Regions from separate parts of the Alteromonas gilva genome, predicted to be linked through region 1. Evidence: predicted binding sites of a transcription regulator. Region 1 holds the regulator's gene; each other region holds the start of a gene.
What was found. Region 1 encodes LexA, which represses DNA repair genes until DNA is damaged. Its sites were predicted from a motif close to TACTGTATNNNNATACAGTA; they were not measured.

Region 1 (2,207 bases):
ACGATGCTTGGATATGACGGTGCAAAACAAGTCTCTGAACGCCCAAACTGGAATAAATTACTGATTGTTAGCTTCAGGTCAGCTGACGGCTTTTTGAGCGTTAAAAAATACCCTTTACCACATATAAAACATAGCATTGAGCATGTTGACGGTAATGACTTAGTAAAAACGGATAAACGGCTTTCTACATTCGCTTTAAATACAGGGTTAGCACAGTTAACTTTAACACCACCTGGTTTCTACGGTTCCACAGGTCGCGAAGAAGTGACATTTACTCGTGATGGTATAAAAATTATGAGTAAGGCTGTTGAGAAGTTGGTTGATGACTTTGGAGCTGAGTCTGTAATCATTGTAGGAGGTTCACACCCTGGAAATATCGCTGCGGGAGTGATGTCTTTCTATTCAAAACCTATACACTGCGCAATTATTTCTTCGGCGCCATTGGATTTGAATTCCCCTTATCGAAACTTACCGTTTCAGGACTACAGCTTGCGCACACCAACCCCTTTTAACCCGATTGCGTGGGTAAGCAAAATACCTCATGACGACAATCGAACAATCTATATTGCATACAGTAAAAAGGACCTGGTGGTAGACTGGCGTATGACTTCGGTCTATGCAGATAAATTAACTGAAAAGGGCTATCGGGTAATCGTTGAGGAGTCTCCACCCAGCGAAAATCGATACTTTCACGACCAATCGTTGTGGCACTATTATAAAATAAAGGCGTGTGCTGAATCATGGCATAACAGAACCAACGGCGACTAAAGGACACACGCAGCTAACATAAAAAATGCTGAAGATCCGAACAATCAAACTATGCCGACACTAACGCTACCACAAATACCTTGTCATTTTAGTCGCGCGCGTTATACTGCTAACAACTGTATGGAATAACAGGCTGTTTATGCGTCCACTAACCCCCCGGCAACAAGAAGTACTTGAACTAATAAAATCTACCATGCTGGATACCGGCATGCCGCCCACCCGGGCCGAAATTGCCCGTGAGTTAGGCTTTCGCTCTGCGAATGCTGCGGAAGAACATTTAAAAGCGCTGGCGAAAAAAGGCGTGATTGAAATACTACCGGGGACATCACGGGGTATAAAACTCAATATTCCCCTTGACGAACAGATCGAAGAAGAAGGCCTGCCACTGATTGGCCGGGTTGCGGCGGGAGAGCCTATTCTGGCCCAGGAACATGTGGAAATGCATTATAAGGTTGATCCGGACCTGTTCCATCCTAAAGCCGATTTTCTGCTGCGCGTGAATGGTATGAGTATGAAAGACATTGGTATTCTCGACGGCGACCTGCTGGCGGTACATCGCACTGTTGATGTGCACAATGGCCAGGTGGTGGTTGCCCGGGTCGATGAAGATGTCACCGTAAAGCGCATCGAGAAGCGTGGTCGTGAGGTACTTCTGCATGCAGAAAATGACGAATTTGCGCCGATAAAAGTCGACCTCGCTAATCAGCCATTCAATATAGAGGGCATTGCGGTAGGCGTTATTCGTAATGGGGATTGGATGTAATCAGCCTGTCCCGATAAGCTCACTTTTCGTTTTATTTGAAACCGGCATTGGCCGGTTTTTTTGTCTTTGAGGGTGTTATCTGCACCAAACTCCCCTTTCCTGCGCAATACTCGACGCCTGCGCGGCAAATTTAAGTTAGTAAAAGCTTACTAACCTGACCTGCCGAAAAAGTCCTCCCTGAACAAAAAATAGCCAGTAATCTTAATTTTAGCGAAAAATAACTGGACGTTACGGCTACAATGAGTAATTCTTATACAGTGCTTAACAATAAAATAACAAAGTAAGCACAAAACATTAAAAAGGCAGTTCAAATAACAACCAATACAGACCAGTTTGGTTTTTACTCGCATTGTTGCAAGCTGTGGGTAAATTCAGGTCTAACGGAGGTGTCGAGTGAAACGACTCGAGATACGCATACTGAAAGCCTGGACAACACTGATCCTGCTTTTAACCGGCACGGCAGCGATGGCTGCCGCGAGCGGTGAGGTGTCATCACTAAACCTGCGCCGGGGTGCAACGGAAATAAGTGGGCAAGTTTATGATTTGCACATGCTGATGTTCTCCATTTGTGTGGGAATAGCAGTAATAGTGTTTGGCATCATGTTTATTTCTATGTATCTGCATCGTAAATCCCGCGGTGCAAAACCCGCTAATTTTCATGAAAGCGTTAAAGTAG
Region 2 (2,207 bases), 2.8 Mb from region 1:
GCTGCTTCTTCTACCTGTATTGCCGCATCATTCAGCATCGACACAATTGGACTTAATGCCGGATCGTGATCCTGCAGATTACTCAACTTATCAATGCTGGTTTGTATGGCCGAGAGCGCATTAAACTCATCGGCTTCATAAAGGTGATAAAAACTATTTTGGGCTTCTTCAAGCAGAGTCTGGCCATTACTCAGGCGCTTGTGCTCAGCTTCCAGTTCACCAAATTCATCTTCACCCAGTGCGTATTCATCCAGCTCTGCTACCTGGTAGCTCAGCAATTGCTCGCGGTCGGTGCGTTGTTGGGCGGCTTGCTCTAGTGCTTTCAGCTCTTTGGCGAGCTCCTGCCAGGTACTGTAGCTCTCGGCGGTTGCCTGTAAAAGCTTATGGTGATTTGCAAAGTCATCTACCAGTTTACGCTGCACTTCATCTTTGAGCAGTTGCAGATGGGTGTTTTGACCATGAATAGCTAACAAATACTGGCCCAGGTGTTTTAACTGCTGTAAAGCCACAGGCACGCCGTTTATAAACGCTTTGGAGCGGCCTTCTTTAGAAATAAGCCGGCGTATAAAACAGGTATTTGCATCATCCTCGAGCACCAGTTCGTTTTCGTCCAGCCAGGCTCTGGCCAGCGGCGCATCCAACAGCGAAAAATAGGCAATAATTTCGGCTTTATCCGAGCCTTTACGTACTGCAGATGCCTCAGCGCGTTCACCTAAGCATAAACTTAACGCATCAATAGCAATCGATTTACCGGCGCCGGTTTCGCCGGTCACCGCTGTCATGCCTGACTCAAATGAGATATTGATTTCTTTTACAACAGCAAAATTCTTGACAGATAAGTGCGATAACATAAGCGTACTCGATAAATATACAGGTAGTGTAAATATATACAGTAATTTGTGAAATTTAAAGAGCTATGTTTGCTTTTTTTGTACGATGTTTGAGGAATTGAATAAGAAACAAAGATATCAATGAGTTGCCATGACGGTGCCACAGTAGTTTCGCATATTCAACTATGCCGCTGCTATATCGTTTAACTTAACCCTAAACCACAATAATCGCCACGGTGACTTGAAAGCTCATACTGTCAAAGTTAAAAATCTTCTTAACCAGCCTTTTGCATGAAAAAAAGCAAAATATAAGCTAATAGTTATTAGGTTGAGTCGGCTGTCCACATTTACCCTGTCGGATGTCAGAGGGAAAGACACCTATTCAACCCTGCAATTCCGCATTGTTGACAAAGTGCTTCTTGCTTACACAGGATAGGTATTTTTATTAATAACAATATGGCTTTTTGAAGTTGTATGGATGTTAATGAAAACAATGAGTTATGTTGTCTTTTGTGTTTGGTGCATTTTTAAAAAGTGTTGGAATGATTCAGTGTTTACGATAGTTTTGGGTGGCACGTGTTTGTTCCGAGCCCTTTAATCGTTTGGCCTAAAGTTTAATGGTGCTTGCTGGTTGATGCACGGTATTATATGGGTCTGTCGGGGTATGAGATGTCATCCCTAATGTAGGCTTAGAAATAGCGGGTGGTATTAAATGTCAGGCAGCGCATCAGAGATACTCATTGTTGACGATTCCTCAATTGATCTTCTTATTACTAAAGAAATACTCGGTGAAAACTACTCCTTTGTCGAAGCAAGTAACGGTCGTCAAGCCGTAGAATTGTGTTCGAGTGGGAAGCATCAACCAAGCGTAGTGTTGCTTGACGTTTCGATGCCCGATCTTAACGGTTACGAAACCTGCCTCCAAATTAAAGAGTGTGCAGGTTTTGAGCAAGTAGAAGTCATCTTTATAAGTGCTAACGACGCTATTGATGAAAAACGCCGAGGCTACGAAGTGGGCGGGTCTGACTATCTCATCAAGCCGGTTAATCCTGATGAGTTAAGACGAAAAGTAGCGCTTGCGGTAGAGCGTGCATCGACCCAGAAAAGTATTGAGGCACAGTCAAAAAGTGCGCTGGATACTGCAATGACTGCAATCGTCGACGCTGGTGAGCAAGGCAGTGTGGTGCATTTTTTGCGCGATAGTTTTAAGTGCGCAACTACGAAGAGCCTTGCCCAGGCTGTGATTGATGCCGCCACAAACCTGGGGCTTTCGAGTACGGTTCAAATCCGTACGCCCTGGGAGGTAATCACGGTGTCCTCGCAAGGCACGTGCTCACCGTTAGAAATAGAAATGCTTACCAAGTTAAAAGACTCCGG
Region 3 (2,207 bases), on a different contig from region 1:
GACAGCAAAGAAGAGCTGCATATCGCCACCCGGGCATTGCTGCAGCCAATTATGCGTTAAACGATCAACCGATATAATATCGATCCGGAGTAGAGCATCCGGCACGAACCCTTTATAATCGCCTACCTTAGTGTATAACGCATTTACAGAGAAAATTCATGGCCGATAACAGTACACTCTATCGAGTACAGTTTGTCAGTAATGGCGAGCATTACGAGCTTTACGTTAGAGAGGTTTCACAAGGCGGTTTGTTTGGTTTTGTCGAGATTGGCGACTTTGTATGGGATAATCACAGTCAAATTGTAGTTGATCCGTCGCATGATAAGCTGAAAACAGAATTTGCCGACGTCACCAGTACATTTATTCCAATGCACAATGTTCTGCGGATCGATGCAGTAAAAAAACAAGGCTCAGCGAAAATCACCGAGCTGTCGAACAAAGTAACCGCCTTTCCGAGGCCAATTTATACACCCAAAGAATAACCGTTTGTAGCACTGCATCGGAACAAATAATAGGAAGTACCTTGCATGATTACATTTGCAATCTTTGCAGCACTGGTGGTTTTACTGGTGTTTTTTGGATTTAAAATTCAAAACTTACAAAAGCAACTCCTCATCAGTGAGAACAACCTGAGAGCCAACACGCGTCGCATGAATCATGCCAGTGGCAGTATGGTTGTGCTGTCTCAGCAAATACAGAGCTTTTTGCTTGAGCGCCTGGAGTCTTCGCATAAACGCGGGCTTATCAGCAATAAGCCTTTCGAAGTGCTTCATCCTATGTTCGAAAAGATCAGCGCTGTGGCGGTGTACTGTATGGACAGAGGAATGTCAGTTGAAGAAGCGTTAAAAACCGCCTTAAAAGACAGTGAAGTAACGCTCGAGCAATTGCGCGAGATCGTCAAGGAACAACCCAGCGATATTCGCATGGCGTGGAGTAAAAATACCCTGGATGGCTTTATTGTAGCCTGTAAAGGCCTGAGTTTTCCGCCTACTAAAACGGAAAGCACGTCAGCAAGCTAGTTACTCAGGGCTATACCAGTCCCCACCGCTATGTTTAAAAACCCATGAACGCCTCTTTGCAAAGGCGTTTTTTTTGACTACAATTACTGTACATATATACAGTAATTATTTTATGTCTTCATCGCTTAACTCGCTAACCAAACACCCGCTTATTTTTAGGGGGAGAGAGCAACCTGCAGCCGAACATCAGGGCAGGCGGATAGCTTTTGGTCATAAAAAACTCGACCAAGCCTGTGTCGGCGGTGCGCCGGCTGCCGGACTCATTCGCCTCAGAGTGCTCCCGGGGTGTGGCGAGATGAGTCTTATTACACCGTTGATCAGCGACAAAGCAGCATCGAAAAAGCGCATTTTGTGGCTACAGCGTGGTGCATTGGCATTCAACACCAACTGGCTGAGCCAACAAGCGTTTGGTCAGCAATCCTGGGTGATTCATTGTGGCAATGACACTGATACTTTGTGGGTTTGCGAACAAGCATTGCGGAGCCAGGCCTGTACTTGCCTGATCATGTATTTTGATCAGCTGTCTATAAAAGCAGCCCGCCGCCTGCAGGTATTAGCCAGGCAATATGACTGCCTGGTCATCGTTTTTAGCCGCCCGGGAACCACCTCGTTGACCCTGCCGGTCAGTCTGGATTTTGAATTACGTTATAGACAATCTGCCTGGCACATAAACATATATCGGGTGACCGGCGCCTGGCCTCTGGACAATATTGTGATCAACAACCCTTTGCCAATGACGAACCAGGCCATTGCCGAAGCCTTTGCAAAATACGCTGACGACGCTGATACCGCTTTGCATCAGGTGGGCTGACACCATGCAGTGGCTTTATGTGTATTTCCCGCGTTTACAACTCGATCAGTTTGAAGTGCTGCAGCACAATTCAGCGCAAACTGTCGTGGTCGTTAATAATGAGACAAACACTGTTATCCAATGCTCAAAAGCGGCGGTAGACGCTGGTATCAAAGCAGGTATGGGCCTGGCTGAGGTAAGTGCGATGAACGATCAGACTGAAGTTATCGTGCATTCTCCGCTCAGCGAAGAAAGCCAGTTGGCGCACCTGGCAACAACACTGTATACCATTGCCTCAGACATCGTACTCTGCCAACCCACCGGGATTGCCATCAAACTCACCCCGCTGGAACGTTATTACCAGGGGCTGGATAACTTTATCGCCTTATGCCAGCAAA
Region 4 (2,207 bases), on a different contig from region 1:
GGCCCTTTGCTGGTGGCCGGATCGCCCACTTGCTCACAAATCGCTACTGACTCGCCCATTTTTACCAGCCGGGCAAGATAGCTGTCTACGGCATGGTAAGGCACACCGGCCATTGGAATAGGGTCACCGCCGGATTTGCCGCGGGCCGTCAACGAAATATCGAGTAACTCGGCCGCCCGTTTGGCATCATCATAAAACAACTCATAAAAGTCGCCCATGCGGTAAAACAGTAAAATATTGGGGTGCTGCGCCTTAATATTCAGATATTGGCGCATCATCGGAGTGTGTGATTCCAAGAATGCCTCAGCTTGCTGGTTGCTTGCGATTAGTGAACAGACCACGGCATAATACCGCTTTTATATACTGAATGTATTATTGCTATGAGTCAGCCATTTTCAACTGTTTCACACTCACAACTTGATTTAAATGGATTATCTGCACAGATTTTAGCCGTGGGTGATGCCTTGCGCGCTAAACAGTGGACGCTCACCACCGCTGAGTCCTGCACCGGCGGCGGGATTGCCTATGCACTGACATCTGTGGCCGGCAGTTCTGATTGGTTCAAACAAGGCTGGGTGACTTATGCGAATGAGGCAAAACAGCATTTGGTTAATGTAAGCAAAGATTCGTTAACCGCCTATGGCGCGGTGTCGGCTCAGGTGGTGACCGAAATGGCCATCGGTGCGGCGCATAATGCAGGTGCCCAGTGCGCGGTCGCGGTTAGCGGTGTGGCGGGCCCGGGCGGCGGTTCAGAGGCGAAACCGGTGGGCACCGTGTGGTTTGGCTTTACGATAAATGGCAACAGCGACGCACTGGTTAAGCAATTTGCCGGAGACAGGGCTGCAGTACGAAACCAATCAATAGAATTTGCTGTATCAACACTGCACCAGAGACTCGTTGCAGTTTAAAATGAGTGTGTTGAAATAGAGAAAAGATAAAATGCATATTGCACTGTATAACTATACAGTATAGTATGACGTCATTAATTCGCGTATCACAAGTTGATGTGCAGTGTAGCTGCCAACGTTTTTATGTAGTGATTACGCAGACAGTAAAAAATAACGAGGACACATCGGTGGACGACAATAAATCTAAAGCGTTAACAGCAGCAGTCGGTCAAATTGAAAAGCAATTTGGTAAAGGCGCTATTATGCGTTTGGGCGACAATAAAGCAATGGATATCGAGTCTATATCTACCGGTTCATTAACCATAGACATTGCGCTGGGTATAGGCGGATTGCCCTGTGGCCGGGTGGTGGAAATTTATGGTCCTGAGTCATCGGGTAAAACCACCCTTACTTTGCAGGTTATCGCTGAAGCACAAAAAGTGGGTAAAACCTGTGCCTTCGTTGATGCCGAACATGCCCTTGACCCGATTTACGCTGAGAAATTAGGCGTAAACATTGATGACTTGCTGGTGTCGCAACCTGATACCGGTGAGCAGGCACTTGAGATTTGCGACATGCTGGTGCGTTCTGGCGCTGTTGATGTGGTGATTGTTGACTCTGTTGCAGCGTTGACCCCCAAAGCTGAAATCGAAGGTGATATGGGCGATTCACACGTTGGTTTGCAAGCACGCTTAATGTCTCAGGCACTGCGTAAGTTAACGGCAAATATTAAACGCTCAAATACGCTTTGCATATTCATTAACCAAATCCGGATGAAGATTGGTGTAATGTTTGGTTCGCCAGAGACCACCACTGGCGGTAACGCCCTTAAGTTCTACTCATCTGTTCGATTAGATATTCGCCGTATTGGCGCAATCAAAGAGGGCGATGAGGTAGTCGGTAACGAAACCCGCGTTAAAGTAGTTAAAAATAAGGTGGCTCCGCCCTTTAAACAAGCTGAGTTCCAGATTATGTATGGTCAGGGAATTTGCAAAGAAGCTGAATTGATTGACCTGGGTGTTAAGCAGAAATTGGTGGATAAAGCCGGTGCGTGGTATAGCTACAACGGTGATCGAATTGGCCAGGGTAAAGCTAACGTCGTGAAGTTTTTACAAGAGAACACTGATATTGCAAAGGATATTGAGCAGAAGATCCGCGCAGAATTATTGTTAACCAAAAAAGTTAAGCCAGAGGACGTTGAATCAGAGGAAGTGCTTTAACGTTAGCTGCCACGGTTTCAACTATCCGTTGGAAACTCCCCCTATAAGCCTTCTTATAGTTTGCCCATCCTTTAGGATGGGCTTTTTTTTGGATAGCAAA

Region 2: recN (DNA repair protein RecN) is a predicted target of LexA. The motif match lies at 876-895, and genes of this name have one in related genera.
Region 3: OIK42_RS13775 (ImuA family protein) is a predicted target of LexA. The motif match lies at 1,104-1,123, and genes of this name have one in related genera.
Region 4: recA (recombinase RecA) is a predicted target of LexA. The motif match lies at 950-969, and genes of this name have one in related genera.

Annotation. Positions count from the first base shown of each region.
Region 1 is NZ_JAQQXP010000001.1:180,679-182,885, forward strand. It holds gene OIK42_RS00835 (alpha/beta hydrolase family protein) at 1-768, shown strand, start outside; gene lexA (transcriptional repressor LexA) at 908-1,531, shown strand; gene coxB (cytochrome c oxidase subunit II) at 1,997-2,207, shown strand, end outside.
Region 2 is NZ_JAQQXP010000001.1:3,002,260-3,004,466, reverse strand. It holds gene recN (DNA repair protein RecN) at 1-851, opposite strand, end outside; gene OIK42_RS13250 (response regulator) at 1,543-2,207, shown strand, end outside.
Region 3 is NZ_JAQQXP010000002.1:6,498-8,704, reverse strand. It holds gene OIK42_RS13790 (TetR/AcrR family transcriptional regulator) at 1-60, shown strand, start outside; gene OIK42_RS13785 (DUF1820 family protein) at 159-482, shown strand; gene OIK42_RS13780 (hypothetical protein) at 528-1,019, shown strand; gene OIK42_RS13775 (ImuA family protein) at 1,132-1,830, shown strand; gene OIK42_RS13770 (Y-family DNA polymerase) at 1,835-2,207, shown strand, end outside.
Region 4 is NZ_JAQQXP010000003.1:386,784-388,990, forward strand. It holds gene mutS (DNA mismatch repair protein MutS) at 1-278, opposite strand, end outside; gene OIK42_RS18030 (nicotinamide-nucleotide amidohydrolase family protein) at 381-908, shown strand; gene recA (recombinase RecA) at 1,076-2,107, shown strand.